2 regions of the Novilysobacter viscosus genome follow, and region 1 is predicted to be linked to the other one. Evidence: predicted binding sites of a transcription regulator. Region 1 holds the regulator's gene; the other holds the start of a gene.
The links. The regulator FliA, encoded in region 1, starts transcription of late flagellar genes. The targets are predictions, from matches to a motif close to TAAAGTTTNNCNNNCNNNGGCCGATAA.
Positions count from the first base shown of each region.

Region 2: a site for FliA is predicted at 1,590-1,616, ahead of ACJQWL_RS02690 (GGDEF domain-containing protein). Genes of this name have one in related genera too.

Region 1 covers NZ_JBJMAV010000002.1:350,075-356,302, forward strand. The annotation lists gene flhF (flagellar biosynthesis GTPase FlhF) at 1-1,684, shown strand, start outside; gene ACJQWL_RS05315 (MinD/ParA family protein) at 1,737-2,579, shown strand; gene ACJQWL_RS05320 (RNA polymerase sigma factor FliA) at 2,576-3,322, shown strand; gene cheY (chemotaxis response regulator CheY) at 3,413-3,805, shown strand; gene ACJQWL_RS05330 (protein phosphatase CheZ) at 3,802-4,419, shown strand; gene ACJQWL_RS05335 (chemotaxis protein CheA) at 4,421-6,196, shown strand.
Region 2 covers NZ_JBJMAV010000001.1:575,279-581,506, reverse strand. The annotation lists gene ACJQWL_RS02690 (GGDEF domain-containing protein) at 74-1,510, opposite strand; gene ACJQWL_RS02685 (HPF/RaiA family ribosome-associated protein) at 1,814-2,125, opposite strand; gene ACJQWL_RS02680 (sulfurtransferase) at 2,310-3,056, shown strand; gene ACJQWL_RS02675 (hypothetical protein) at 3,067-3,321, shown strand; gene ACJQWL_RS02670 (SDR family oxidoreductase) at 3,357-4,172, opposite strand; gene ACJQWL_RS02665 (TIGR03862 family flavoprotein) at 4,284-5,525, opposite strand; gene ACJQWL_RS02660 (serine hydrolase) at 5,651-6,228, shown strand, end outside.

The sequences.
Region 1 (6,228 bases):
GGCAGCCGCACCGGCGCCCACGCCGGCCCCGGTGGCCGTAGCTGCGGCCGCGACCGTTCCCGCCTTCGCCGCCGGCGTTCCCGCACCGGCCGCCCCGGCCGCGGCAATCGCCCAGCGCAACAGCCTGGCCAGCCGCGCCCTGTCGGTATTCGGCCTGGGCGGCGACAGCGCACGCGAGGCCGCTGGCGAGCCGACCCTGGCCGAACTGGTGTCCGGCAGCGAGGCGAGCGCGACCGGCGCGACGGCGACGGCACCGGTCGCGGTGCCCATGACGGCACCGACCCGCACCCAGCGCTTCGACGAAATGATGGCGGCGTTGGCACCGATGGCCGACGACGCACCTACGCACCGCCACGGCACGCTCGCCGCGCCGGCCGCGGCCAAGGTCCCCGCGCGGGAACCGCTGGTCGCCGATGACGTGAAGGTGTCGCTGTCCCAAGCGGCATCGCCTGCCCACGCCGGGCAGCGGCCATCCGCGCCGGCCGTTGCACGCACCGCACCCGGCGCGCGTCCCGCAACGCCCGCCGCCAACCAATCCGATGCCGCCCCGGTCGCCCCGGCAACGCAGGACGACACCCCTGACACCACCCCTGACACCACCGCTGACACCGCGCCCCTCGCCCGCACCGCGCTGGAGCTGGAACCGGCCCCGCGCCGCGCCCGGGTCTCCCCCGCCGTTGAATTGTCACTGGCGCCGATGGAAGCGGATCGCCCGGCCACGCCGTCGACCTGCAACGACGACACCCCGCTGCTGCAGATCGTCGCCGGCCGCGACCTGGACCCGACCGTCACCGCGATGCGCGACGAGCTCTCGGCGATGCGCCAACTGATCGAACGCGAGATGGGCCAGTTCGCGGTGGAGCGCATGCGCGGCTCGCCGGCGCGTGCCGCCGCCTACGACACGCTGGTCGGCTATGGCTGCGAGGACCACCTGGCGCAGGCGGTCGCGGCCAGGATCGACCCGCAGCTGGACCCGGCCAAGGTGCACGCACCGATGCTGGCGCACCTGGCGCAGATGCTGACCGTGGCCCGCGCCGAACCCATCGACGACGGTGGGGTGATCGCGCTGATCGGACCGACCGGCGCCGGCAAGACCACCACCCTGGCCAAGCTGGCCGCCCGCTACGCCCAGCGCCACCGCGCGCGTGACGTCGCCCTGGTCACCACCGACACCGAACGTGCCGGCGCCCGCGAGCAACTGCAGGCGCACGGCCGGCGGATGGGCATCACCGTATGCGAGGCCGACGGACCCGAAGGCCTGGCCGAGACCCTCGACCAGCTGGGCGACTACCCGCTGGTGCTGGTCGATACCGCCGGCTATGCCGCGCGCGACCGCGCCCTGCTCGGCCAGATGACCTGGCTGCGCGCCACCCGCGACGTGCGCTGCCTGCTGGCCCTGCCGGCCACCGCGCACCCGGCCGACCTCAACGAGGTGGTCCGCCGCTACCGCATGGCCGCGCCCGAAGCCGTGGTGCTGACCAAGCTCGACGAGACCGGCCGCCTGGGCGGCGTGCTCTCGGTGGCGGTGCGCAACGGCTTGAACCTGGCCTACACCACCGACGGCCAGCACGTCCCCACCGCGCTGGATGCCGCCGACGCCTCGCGCCTGGTGCTGCAGCTGGAGCACCTGCGGCGCGCCGCCAACAACCCCCTGCTCACCGAGGACCGTCATGCAACCGCCTGACCCCAACGCCCTGCCTGCCGGTCCCGCCGCCCACCCCCACAACGTGATCCCCATGACCCCGCCCACCGCCACCGCCCCCGTCCGCGTGATCGCCGTCGCCAGTGGCAAGGGCGGCGTCGGCAAGACCAGCGTCTCGGTCAACCTGGCCATGGCCCTGCTCAACGCCGGCCAGCGCACGCTGCTGCTGGACACCGACCTGGGGCTGGCCAACGTCGACGTGATGCTCGGGCTGTCGCCGCGCTTCACCCTGGCCGACGTCTTCGCCGGCCGCTGTGACCTGCGCGACACGGTGATCGAAGGCCCGCGCGGGCTGTGGGTGGTGCCCGCCGCCAGCGGCAAGCGGCACATGACCGAACTCACCCCGCAGCAGCACGTCGGGCTGGTGCATGCCTTCAGCGAGCTGGACCTGCCGATCGACACCATGGTGGTCGACAACGCCGCCGGCATCGCCGATGGCGTGCTGACCTTCTGCCAGGCCGCCCAGGACGTGATCGTGGTGGTCTGCGACGAGCCGGCCTCGGTCACCGACGCCTACGCGCTGATCAAGGTGCTCAACCGCGAGCGCGGGGTGAACCGCGTGCAGGTACTGGCCAACCAGGTGCAGCACCCGGCCGAGGGCAGGCAGCTGTTCGAGAAGCTCGAGCGCGTCAGCGCCCGGTTCCTCGACGTGACCCTGGGCTACCTGGGCGCGATCCCGCGCGATGAATGGCTGCGCCGCTCCATCCAGCGCCAGGAAGCGGTGGTCGAGGCGTTCCCGTCGGCACCCTCGTCGGTGGCCTTCCGCGACATCGCGCGTCGCGCCGGCCAGTGGCAGTCGCCGCAGGGCCCGCGCGGGCACGTCGAATTCTTCATCGAGCGGCTGGTGTCGCCGCAACCACGGAGTGCCACCGCATGAGCACCGCCGCCGCCACCTACCGCGCCCACCAGAACGGCGGGGCCGACGACATCGTCGAGCGCCACGGCGAACTGGTCCGGCGCATCGCCCACCACCTGGCCGCGCGCCTGCCGTCCAGCGTCGAGGTCGATGACCTGATCCAGGCCGGGATGCTGGGCCTGATCGACGCGGCCCGCAATTTCCAGGCCGACCAGGGCGCGGCGTTCGAGACCTATGCCTCGATCCGCATCCGCGGCGCGATGATCGACGAGATCCGCCGCGGCGACTGGGTGCCGCGCTCGGTCCACCGCCGCTACCGCGACGTGGTCTCGGCGACCCGCGAGGTCGAGCAGGCCACCGGCCGTGCCGCCACCGCGCAGGAAGTCGCCAGCGCGCTGGGCGTGTCGCTGGACGAATACCACCGCATGCTCGAGGACGCCGCACGCGGGCAGCTGATCAGCCTGGACTCGCATGCCGAGGAACACGACGGCGAACCGCGCCTGGCCTCGCGCAGCGGCGCCACCCCGGCGCGCGAGTTCGAGCACGACGCCTTCCGCCACGCCCTGGGCGGCGCCATCGGCGACCTGCCCGAGCGCGAGCAACTGGTGCTGTCGCTGTACTACGAGCAGGAGCTGAACCTGCGCGAGATCGGCGCGGTGCTGTCGATCAGCGAGTCGCGCGTCTGCCAGATCCATGGCCAGGCCATGTTGCGCCTGCGCGCCCGCCTGGGCGAGTGGAAGGGCGAGGCCGACAACGACGAGTAACCGTTTCGCCCCTCCCGGAAAGGGAGGTCCAGGGATCAAGAAACCCCTCCCGCGGCCGATAGGTCCTTCAGGAACACCCCCGAGCCCCGTATGGACAAGAACATCCGCATCCTCATCGTCGACGACTTCTCGACCATGCGCCGCATCGTCAAGAACCTGCTCAACGACCTTGGATTCTTCAACACCACCGAAGCCGACGACGGCACCACCGCACTGGTGGAGCTGCGCAAGGGCCCGTTCGACCTGGTGATCACCGACTGGAACATGCCCGGCATGCCCGGCATCGACCTGCTCAAGGCGATCCGCTCCGATGCCGGCCTGTCGAAAGTCCCGGTGCTGATGGTGACCGCCGAGGCCAAGCGCGAGCAGATCATCGAGGCCGCGCAGGCGGGCGTCAGCGGCTACGTCATCAAGCCGTTCACCGCCGGCACGCTCAGCGACAAGCTCGAGAAGATCTTCGAGCGGCTGGAGACCGCGGCGTGAATGCGGACGCCGCGGCCGTCTCCGGCGTCCCCACCGACCGGAACGACATCACCCGGCGCCTGCACCAGGCGCTGTGGGCGATGGAGCACGACGACGCCGACGGCTGGCGCGAGCATGTCGATGCGCTGATCGAGTGGCGCACGCAGCCGTTCGTGCAGGGCCTGACCCGGCTCGCGCGCGAACTGGAATCGGCACTGGGCGAAGGCACCGGCGGGTCGGGAGCATCGTTGCCCGATGCGTGCTCGCGGCTGGAGCACGTGGTCACGCTGACCGAGAACGCCAGCATGCACACGCTGGACCTGATCCAGGAGTGCGGCCAGCTGCTGTCCACGCTGCCGGCCGGCGACGACGCATCCGCCGGGGTCGTGGCCGGCATCCGCAGCCGGCTCAGCGAGATGACCGCCGCGCAGGGCTACCAGGACCTCACCGGGCAGATCATCCTGCGCGTGGTCGAACTGGTGCGCGCGGTGCACGCCGGCCTGGGCGACGTCACCGACGGCGCGGCGCCGCTGCAGCTGTCCAACCGCGGCAACGGGCCGTCCGTGGCCGGGCTGGACGAGGCGCCGGCGACCCAGGACGACGCCAACCAGCTGCTGTCTTCGCTGGGCATCTGAGATGGGCGGGCTCGACAACGACATCTGCGCCGACTTCCTGGTCGAGGCCCGCGAGATCCTCGACCAGCTGGGCGAGCAGATGGTCACGCTCGAGCACGCGCCGGACGACCGCGACGGCCTCAACGCCGTGTTCCGCGGGTTCCACACCATCAAGGGCGGCGCCGGCTTCCTCGACATCCAGCCGATGGTGGTGCTGTGCCACGCAGTGGAGGACCGTTTCGACGCCGCGCGCAGCGGCACGCTGCCGCTGGACCCGGACACCTTCGACGGCGCGCAGCAGTCGGTCGACCTGCTGATGGACATGCTCGATTGCGTCGCCGCCGGCACCGAGCCCGCGCCGGTGCCGGACATCCTGCTGGCCAGCCTGCGGATGGAGCGCGCGCCCGCCGCGGCCACGCCCGACCTGCTGGCCCACATCACCGACGACGACCTGGCCGACCTGGATTTCGACGCGCTGCTCGACAGCCTGCACGGCAAGGGCACCGTGCCCGGCGCCCCGGCACCCGCCGTTGCGACGGCCGAGCCCGCGCCGCGCGCGACCGCGCCGGTGGACAACGTCACCCCGATCAGCGCCGCCACGCCGCGCAAGCCACCCGACCCCGCCGACGCCACCGTCCGCGTCGACGTGCGCCGGCTGGACGCGATGGTCAACCTGGTCGGCGAGCTGGTGCTCGTTCGCAACCGCCTCAAGACCATCCGCCCGCGCCTGCGCGACGAGGACCTGGACCGCGTGGTCACCGCGCTGGACGCCTCCACCTCGCGCCTGCAGTCGGCGGTGATGATGGCGCGCATGCAGCCGGTGGGCCGCGTGTTCTCCCGCTTCCCCAAGCTGGTGCGCGACATCGCGCGGCAGCTGGACAAGACCGTCGAGCTGGACGTGGTCGGCGCCGACACCGAGCTGGACCGCAACCTGGTCGAGGCGCTGTCGGACCCGCTGCTGCACCTGGTGCGCAACGCCATCGACCACGGCATCGAGTCGCCCGACGCGCGACGTGCCGCCGGCAAGCCGGAAACCGGGCACGTGCGGCTGGCGGCGCAGCAGGAGGGCGACCACGTCGCCATCGAGGTGCGTGACGACGGCGCCGGCATCGACCCCGACCGCATCCGCGACAGCGCGGTGCGCAAGGGCCTGATCGACCCGGAGGCCGCCGCGCGCCTGTCGACCGACGAATGCCTGCACCTGGTGTTCCTGCCCGGCTTCTCCACCCGCGCCGAGGTCAGCGACCTGTCGGGCCGCGGGGTGGGCATGGACGTGGTGCAGTCGAAGATCCGCGAGCTCTCCGGCGAGGTCCAGATCCAGTCATCGCCGGGCGTGGGCAGCCGCTTCCTGATCCGCGTGCCGCTGACCCTGGCGATCCTTCCGACGCTGCTGGTGGAGATCGACGAGGACGTCTACGCGCTGCCGCTGGTGCGCGTGGTCGAAGTGCTGGCGCACCGCACCGGCGAGCCGATGTGGATCGACGGCCAGCGCGTGCTGGACCTGCGCGAGGAGCCGCTGCCGTTGCTGTCGATGCGCGACTGGCTCGGCGCCGGCGCACCGCCCGATGGCCTGAGCACCGGCGTGGTGCTGCAGTCGGGCGAGCAACGCTTCTGCCTGGACGTGGACCGCGTGCGCGGCCGCGAGGAAGTGGTGATCAAGGCCCTGCCCCGCACCCTGCGCGGGTTGCCCGGGTATGCCGGCGCCAGCCTGATCGGCGATGGCCGCATGGCCCTGGTGCTGGACGTGGACGCGCTGTACCGCACGGGCATCAAGTCGCCGACGCGGCTGATCGCCTGAGCCGCGGCCTGGCGGCCAGCAGCAAACCCCCC
Region 2 (6,228 bases), on a different contig from region 1:
CTGCGCGCCCGGTCCTGTCGGGCATGCCCGCCCCAGCGGGTACCGCCGTCACGGTCGCGCGCCAGCGCTCGACTCAGCGCAGCTCGACCCGTCCACGCCCCAGCCGCTTGGCCGCGTAGAGCGCGGTATCGGCCCGGTCCATCACCTCATGCAGCGCGGTGTCGGGCGCCTCGTCGATGGCAATGCCGATGCTCACCCGTGCCTGCACCAGCCGCGACTGGATCGCGTGTGCGACGGTTTCGGCCCGTGATGCCGCGCAACCGGGCAATACCGCACAGAATTCGTCTCCGCCCAGCCGCCCGAGCACGTCTTCGCGGCGCAGGGCACTGCGGCAGGCATCCGCCACCTCCAGCAGCGCGGCGTCGCCGGCGGCGTGCCCGTGGCTGTCGTTGACGGTCTTGAGGTTGTCCAGGTCGATCATCAGCACCGCCACCGGCTCGCCCCGTCGCAATGCTGCCTGGCGCGCCTGCTCGGCCAGCTCCAGGAAGAACGCGCGCGAGCACGCCCCGGTCATCGCATCGTGGGTCAGCAGTCGTCGCAGGTTGCTGTTGTCGGTGTACAGCACCGGGATTGCCAGGCCGAAGTAGCTGCCTGACGCCAGGGTGATCATGGCGAACTGCAGGGTGAGCGCGTGGTCGCCCAGGTCCAGGGCGGCGACAGTGGCCACCAGCACCACGCTGAACAGCGCGACCGAGAGCAGGGACTGCAGCATCCCCTGCGTATGGGCGATCCACAGCTGCAGGACGATGGACAGGAACACCGGGAACAGCAGCGATTCGTGCTCGGGCGCGGCGGCCAGCAATAACAGGGCGCCCAGGACCAGGCCCAGCACCAGCGCGAGCTTGGGCAGGAACCGGTCCTCCGAGCGCGGTGGGCGGGGCAGGGCGTCGAAGGCGAACAGCACCTCACGAACGGGCAGGCGGGCCCGCTCGGACAGGTCGCGCAGCGCAAGCAGCAGCAACGGGCCCAGCGCGGTCAGGCCGGCGTAGTCGCCGATCCACCAGGGCAGCGCGGTGGCCAGGATGGCGTCGCGCTCGAGCATCCCGGCCCAGTGCATCGTCCATGCGCCCAGCCACGTCGCCAGCGCGGATGCGACCGCACCGCCCACCAGGAAGGCACCGACGGTGCGTGGAAGCGACGGCACGGGTCCGCGTTCGACGGAAGCCAGGGTGAAGCGCGCGGCCAGCCCGAAGGCGCCGACATGGGCGATGGGAAACAGCACCAGGGCTGCGACCCAGTGCGTCCAGGACGCCGGGGCCGAGTAGCCCATGACCGTCAACGCACTGGCCGTCGCCGACGCGGCCAGCAGCGCGGGCACCGACCGGCGCCAACCGAAGGCCGCCACCGCGGCAAAGGTGACGGCAGCCGGTGGGAACCACAGGCTGGCATGGGGCGCGTACGCCATCAGCTGCGCCGCCACGTAGGCCGCCAGCCAGGCCGCGTATACCACCACGGGCGCCGCGAGCCTCAGTATTCGGCGCTGTACGGGTACGGCAAGGCTGGACTTCACCCGGGTACTCACCTTTGGTCGGGACCGGTGCGATTCTATCGGTATGCCACGGCGCAGCCGCGACACATGCTCGCAAGCGGTAACGGCCGGGTGCTGGGGGACTTGAACCGGCGGTCGATGCGCGGCCATCCGGTGGTCGATGGGGGCGACGCATCGGGCGATGCAACTCCCAACTCCCAACTCCCAACGCCCAGGGACCGGATGTGTCGTGCGAGAGGGCGGGGTTTTGACCCCGAGCGCCCTGACGCGCAAAAGAAAGCCGCGTGCAGTGCACGCGGCCGGGGAGTAGCCCACTTCCGGGGGTCAGCGCTCCATCTTGCCGAACGTGGTGTCCAGCACCCGCTGCAACTTGCGCGCGGCGCCGGAGATGGCCTCGCGCACGGTCGCGGACTCTTCGGTCGCGGTCACCGGCGCCCGTCCCTCGATGCGCGCCTCCATCATGCAGTGCTTGTCGGCGCTGCCGGACTTGCCTGCATTGACGTCGCTCAAGTGCACTTCGATGCGGGTGACCTGGTTGTCGAAGCGCCCGAGGGTGGACTCGATCACGCCTTCAACGTGCTGGGCGAGCGCTTCGTCGCCCTGGATGTTGCTGTCGGTGTTGAGCTGTACTTTCATCGTGCGCATGACTCCTGTCGGGACGGGTGGCCGGCTGGACGCCGACCCTTGCACGGTACCGTAGGCGCACTGGCATCTAGGGCGCGAGAAAGTCCACGACGGACGACGGCACCGGCACGCCGTGCGCCGTCACGGAGCGTCCTGCTCGGCACCGGCCTCGCCACGCAAGCCGTAAAATGCGCCGATGACCCTCAACGTCGCCGCCTACCACTTCGTTCCCGTCCCCGACCCGGGCGCACTGGCCGACCGCCTGCGGGGGCAGGCCGAGACCCTCGCGCTGCGCGGGACGGTCCTGGTCGCTGCCGAAGGGGTGAACCTCTTCCTCGCAGGGGCAGACGAGGCGATCCACGCCGTTCTCGACAGCGTCCGCGCGGAGCCGGGCTTCGACACGTTGCAGGCCAAATTCAGCCGCAGTGACGAGATCCCCTTTGCCAGGCTCAAGGTCAAGTGCAAGCGCGAGATCATCGCGTTCCGCCGCGACGGCGCCGGCCCCGCAGACGAGCGTGCCCCCGCCGTCTCGCCGCCGGACCTGGCCCGCTGGATCCGACAGGGCCATGACGACGGTGGCCGCAGGCTGGTGCTGCTGGATACCCGCAACCGCGAAGAGGTCGGGCACGGCACCTTCGCCGGTGCGCTGACCCTGCCGATCGACAACTTCGTCGACCTGCCCGAGGCACTGGCACCGCATCGGGAATCCCTGGCCGACGCCACGGTCGTGAGCTTCTGCACCGGCGGTATCCGCTGCGAGAAGGCCGCCCTGTGGTTGCGTGCAGACGGCATGGACAACCTGCTGCAGCTCGATGGCGGCATCCTGGGTTACTTCGAGCAGGTCGGTGGGCTGGGCTACGAAGGGGGTTGCTTCGTTTTCGACGAGCGGGTGGCACTGGACCCGGCGTTGAAGCCGGTATCGCCGGACGCGCCGGACGCCTGAACCCGCGGCGATGAAGCGTCCTCCCACCCCGAAGCCCTGGCTGCGATCCAACCCGAAGCCGCGCCCCGCACGCTCCGGGCTCACGCCGGCGCAGGTGGAAGAAGCACGGGCACGGGCCGAGGCAGCGGGGCGCCGCTACCCGAACCTGGTCGACAACATGTGGGCGGCCGGGAAAGCGCGGCAGGGGCGCGAGGCCGCCAAGCGCCCTGGCGCCACACCGGCAGGCCCGGACCAACCGGACGATGAAGGCCAGGACGGCGATTGAGCACGGCAGTCCACGCGCAGCGAACGCTGCGGCGATCAGTCGTAGCGCATCAACCGCGTCATCCCGCCATCGACGATGAACTCCTGCCCGGTGGTGAATCCCGCGGCGGCTGACAGCAGGTGGACGGCCAGCGCCCCGATGTCGTCGGGCGTACCGACCCGCCCGGCCGGGTGTTGGGCCTGGTCACGGCGCGACAGTCCGGGACGACGCCGGGCGGTGGGTTTGCGCCATGCATCGGTGGCGATCCAGCCCGGGCTGATGCAGTTGACCCGCACCCCCGGCCCGGCGCTGACCGCCAGTGCGTGGGTGAACGCCACCAGCCCGCCCTTTGCCGCCGCGTAGGCCTCGCAGTCCGGTTCCGACTGGTGGGCGCGGGTCGAGGCGATGTTGACGATCGACGCGGCGCCGCCGTCGCCGGCCGCTTCGCGCAGGGCCGGCAACAGGTGCTTGCTGCACAGGAAAGCGCCGCCCAGGCTGGCACCCAGCCGACGCTGCCATTCGCGCAGGTCGAGTTTCTCGAGCGGGCCGTTCACCGGGTCGGTGCCCCCCGCGTTGTTGACCAGCCCATGCACCGGGCCGAAGTGCGACCGCGCGCGTTGAACGAAGCGCGCGACCTGCGCCTCACGGGCCACGTCGACGCGCAGGAACAGTGCGCAGTCGCCCACGTTCCATTCCTCCAGCGCGGCGCGACCCGCGTCGGCATCGGTATCGCCGATGCACACCCTGCCTCCCGCGCCCAGCACCGCCTGCGCGATGCCGCGGCCGATGCCTTGCGCGCCGCCGGTGATGACGATGGTGCGCCCATCCAATGGGCGTGCAGGAGGCGGATGGATGGGGGGTGTCAGCGTCATCGAACGGTACCTGGCCGGGGGCTGACACCTTGGCAGTGGGCTCGTTAACGCAGCGACAGGCGTCTGAATGCAGGCGCGAGCCCTCCACCACGCCCGGGACCGGACGATCGATCAGACCCGCGCCAGCCACCCTGCGGCGCCAAGACCTGCCCGCAGCCCGCTGGCGAAGCAGGCCGTCAACAGGTACCCGCCGGTGGGCGCTTCCCAATCCAGCATCTCGCCGGCGCAGAACACACCGGGCATCGCGGCAAGCATCAGCCGCTGGTCAAGTGATTCCAGCCGTATGCCGCCAGCCGTGCTGATCGCCTCGGCCAAGGGTCGCGGCCGGCGCAGGACCAGCGGCAGGCGCTTGAGGGTGGCGGCGACGCGGTCGGCGTCGTCGAAATCGGCTGGCGCCAGCACCTCATGCAGCAGCGCGGCCTTGACGCCATCGACACCCGCCTGCCGGCGCAGGTACTCGCTGCGGCTGCGCTTGCCACGCGGCTTGGACAGGTCCTGGTGCAGACGTTCAAACGTGCGGCCGGGCGCCAGATCCAGGTGCAGGGTCGCCTGGCCATCGCGCTCGATCGCATCGCGCAGCACCGGTGACAGCGCATACACCAGGCTGCCTTCGATGCCGCTCTGCGTCGCCACGCACTCGCCCTGCAGCGCATGCGCACAGCCGGTTTCGTCGGTCCAGTGCGCGACCACGGGCTTGAGCGGTGCGCCGGCGTGGCGCCGGGCGAAGTGCGGCGTCCAGTCAATGTCGAAGCCGCAGTTGGACGGCTTCAGGGGCGCGACGGGGATGCCGTGACGCGTCAGCGCTTGCACCCACGCCCCGTCCGAGCCCAGTTGCGGCCAGCTGCCGCCGCCCAGCGCCAACACGGTCGCACGCGGTCGGACCCGGGCTTGGCCCTCGGGCGAGTCGAAGGCAAGCGCCCCGTCATCGTCCCAGCCGGTCCACCGGTGGTGCATGTGGAACTGCACGCCCGACGCCCGCAGCCGACGCACCCAGCCGCGCAGCAGGGGCGCGGCCTTGCGGTCCAGCGGGAATACGCGGTCGGAGCTGCCGACGTAGGTGTCCACGCCCAACCCGCGCGCCCACTCGCGCAGGGCATCGCCGTCGAAGCCGTCCAGCCACGTGGCGACTTCGTCCCGGCGTTCGCGGTAGCGCGCATCGAAGCCGGGCCGTGGCTCGGCGTGGGTGAGGTTGAGCCCGCCCTTGCCAGCGATCAGGAACTTGCGCCCGACCGAGCCCATGGCGTCGTACACGGCGACCGAAAGACCGGCGGCGCGGACGACTTCCGCCGCCATCAACCCCGCGGGCCCGCCGCCAATGACGGCGACGTCCGGGTGGGGCAGGGGCTGGGTCATCGGCGGGTCCGCGTGCAGGGCGCGCCATTGTGCCAGCGGCGGTGACTGCGCCGGACAGGGCGGTTTGCCTCGGGTATCGTCGTCGATCGCGACGCGGGCGATGCCGCGGGGGCCGGGGAACTCGAATGACGATCAACCTGCGCGCTGCGCGCATCCATGCCGCCGCGGTGCTCGCGCTTTGCCTGCTCGCGCCGGCTGCCGCGGTGGCCCGGCAGGACGAGCCGCCGGGGGCAGCGCTGCCGGCGGCGCTGTCGGATTTCGATGCCTATGTCGAACGCGTGCGCGAGACGTTCGAAGTACCCGGAATCGCCGTGGCCGTAGTCAAGGACGGCGAGGTGGTGCTCGCACGCGGCTATGGCGTGCGGGAGCTGGGGCGGGATGCGCCCGTCGACCCGGACACCCTGTTTGCCATCGCGTCGATCAGCAAGGGCTTCACCGCCACTGCGCTGTCGATCCTGGCCGACGAGGGCAAGCTGGACCTGGACGACCGCGTTATCGACCACCTGCCGTGGTTCCGCATGGCCGACCCCTACGTCACCCACGAAATGCGCATCCGCGACCTGCTGGCACACCGCAGCGGCCTGGGGCTGGGCGCGGGCGACCTGCTGTACTGGCCGGGCACCGACTACACCACCCGCGAGGTCGCGCAGCGTCTGAAGGACGTGCCGTTGGCGGGCGCTTTCCGCGGCCGCTATGCCTACGA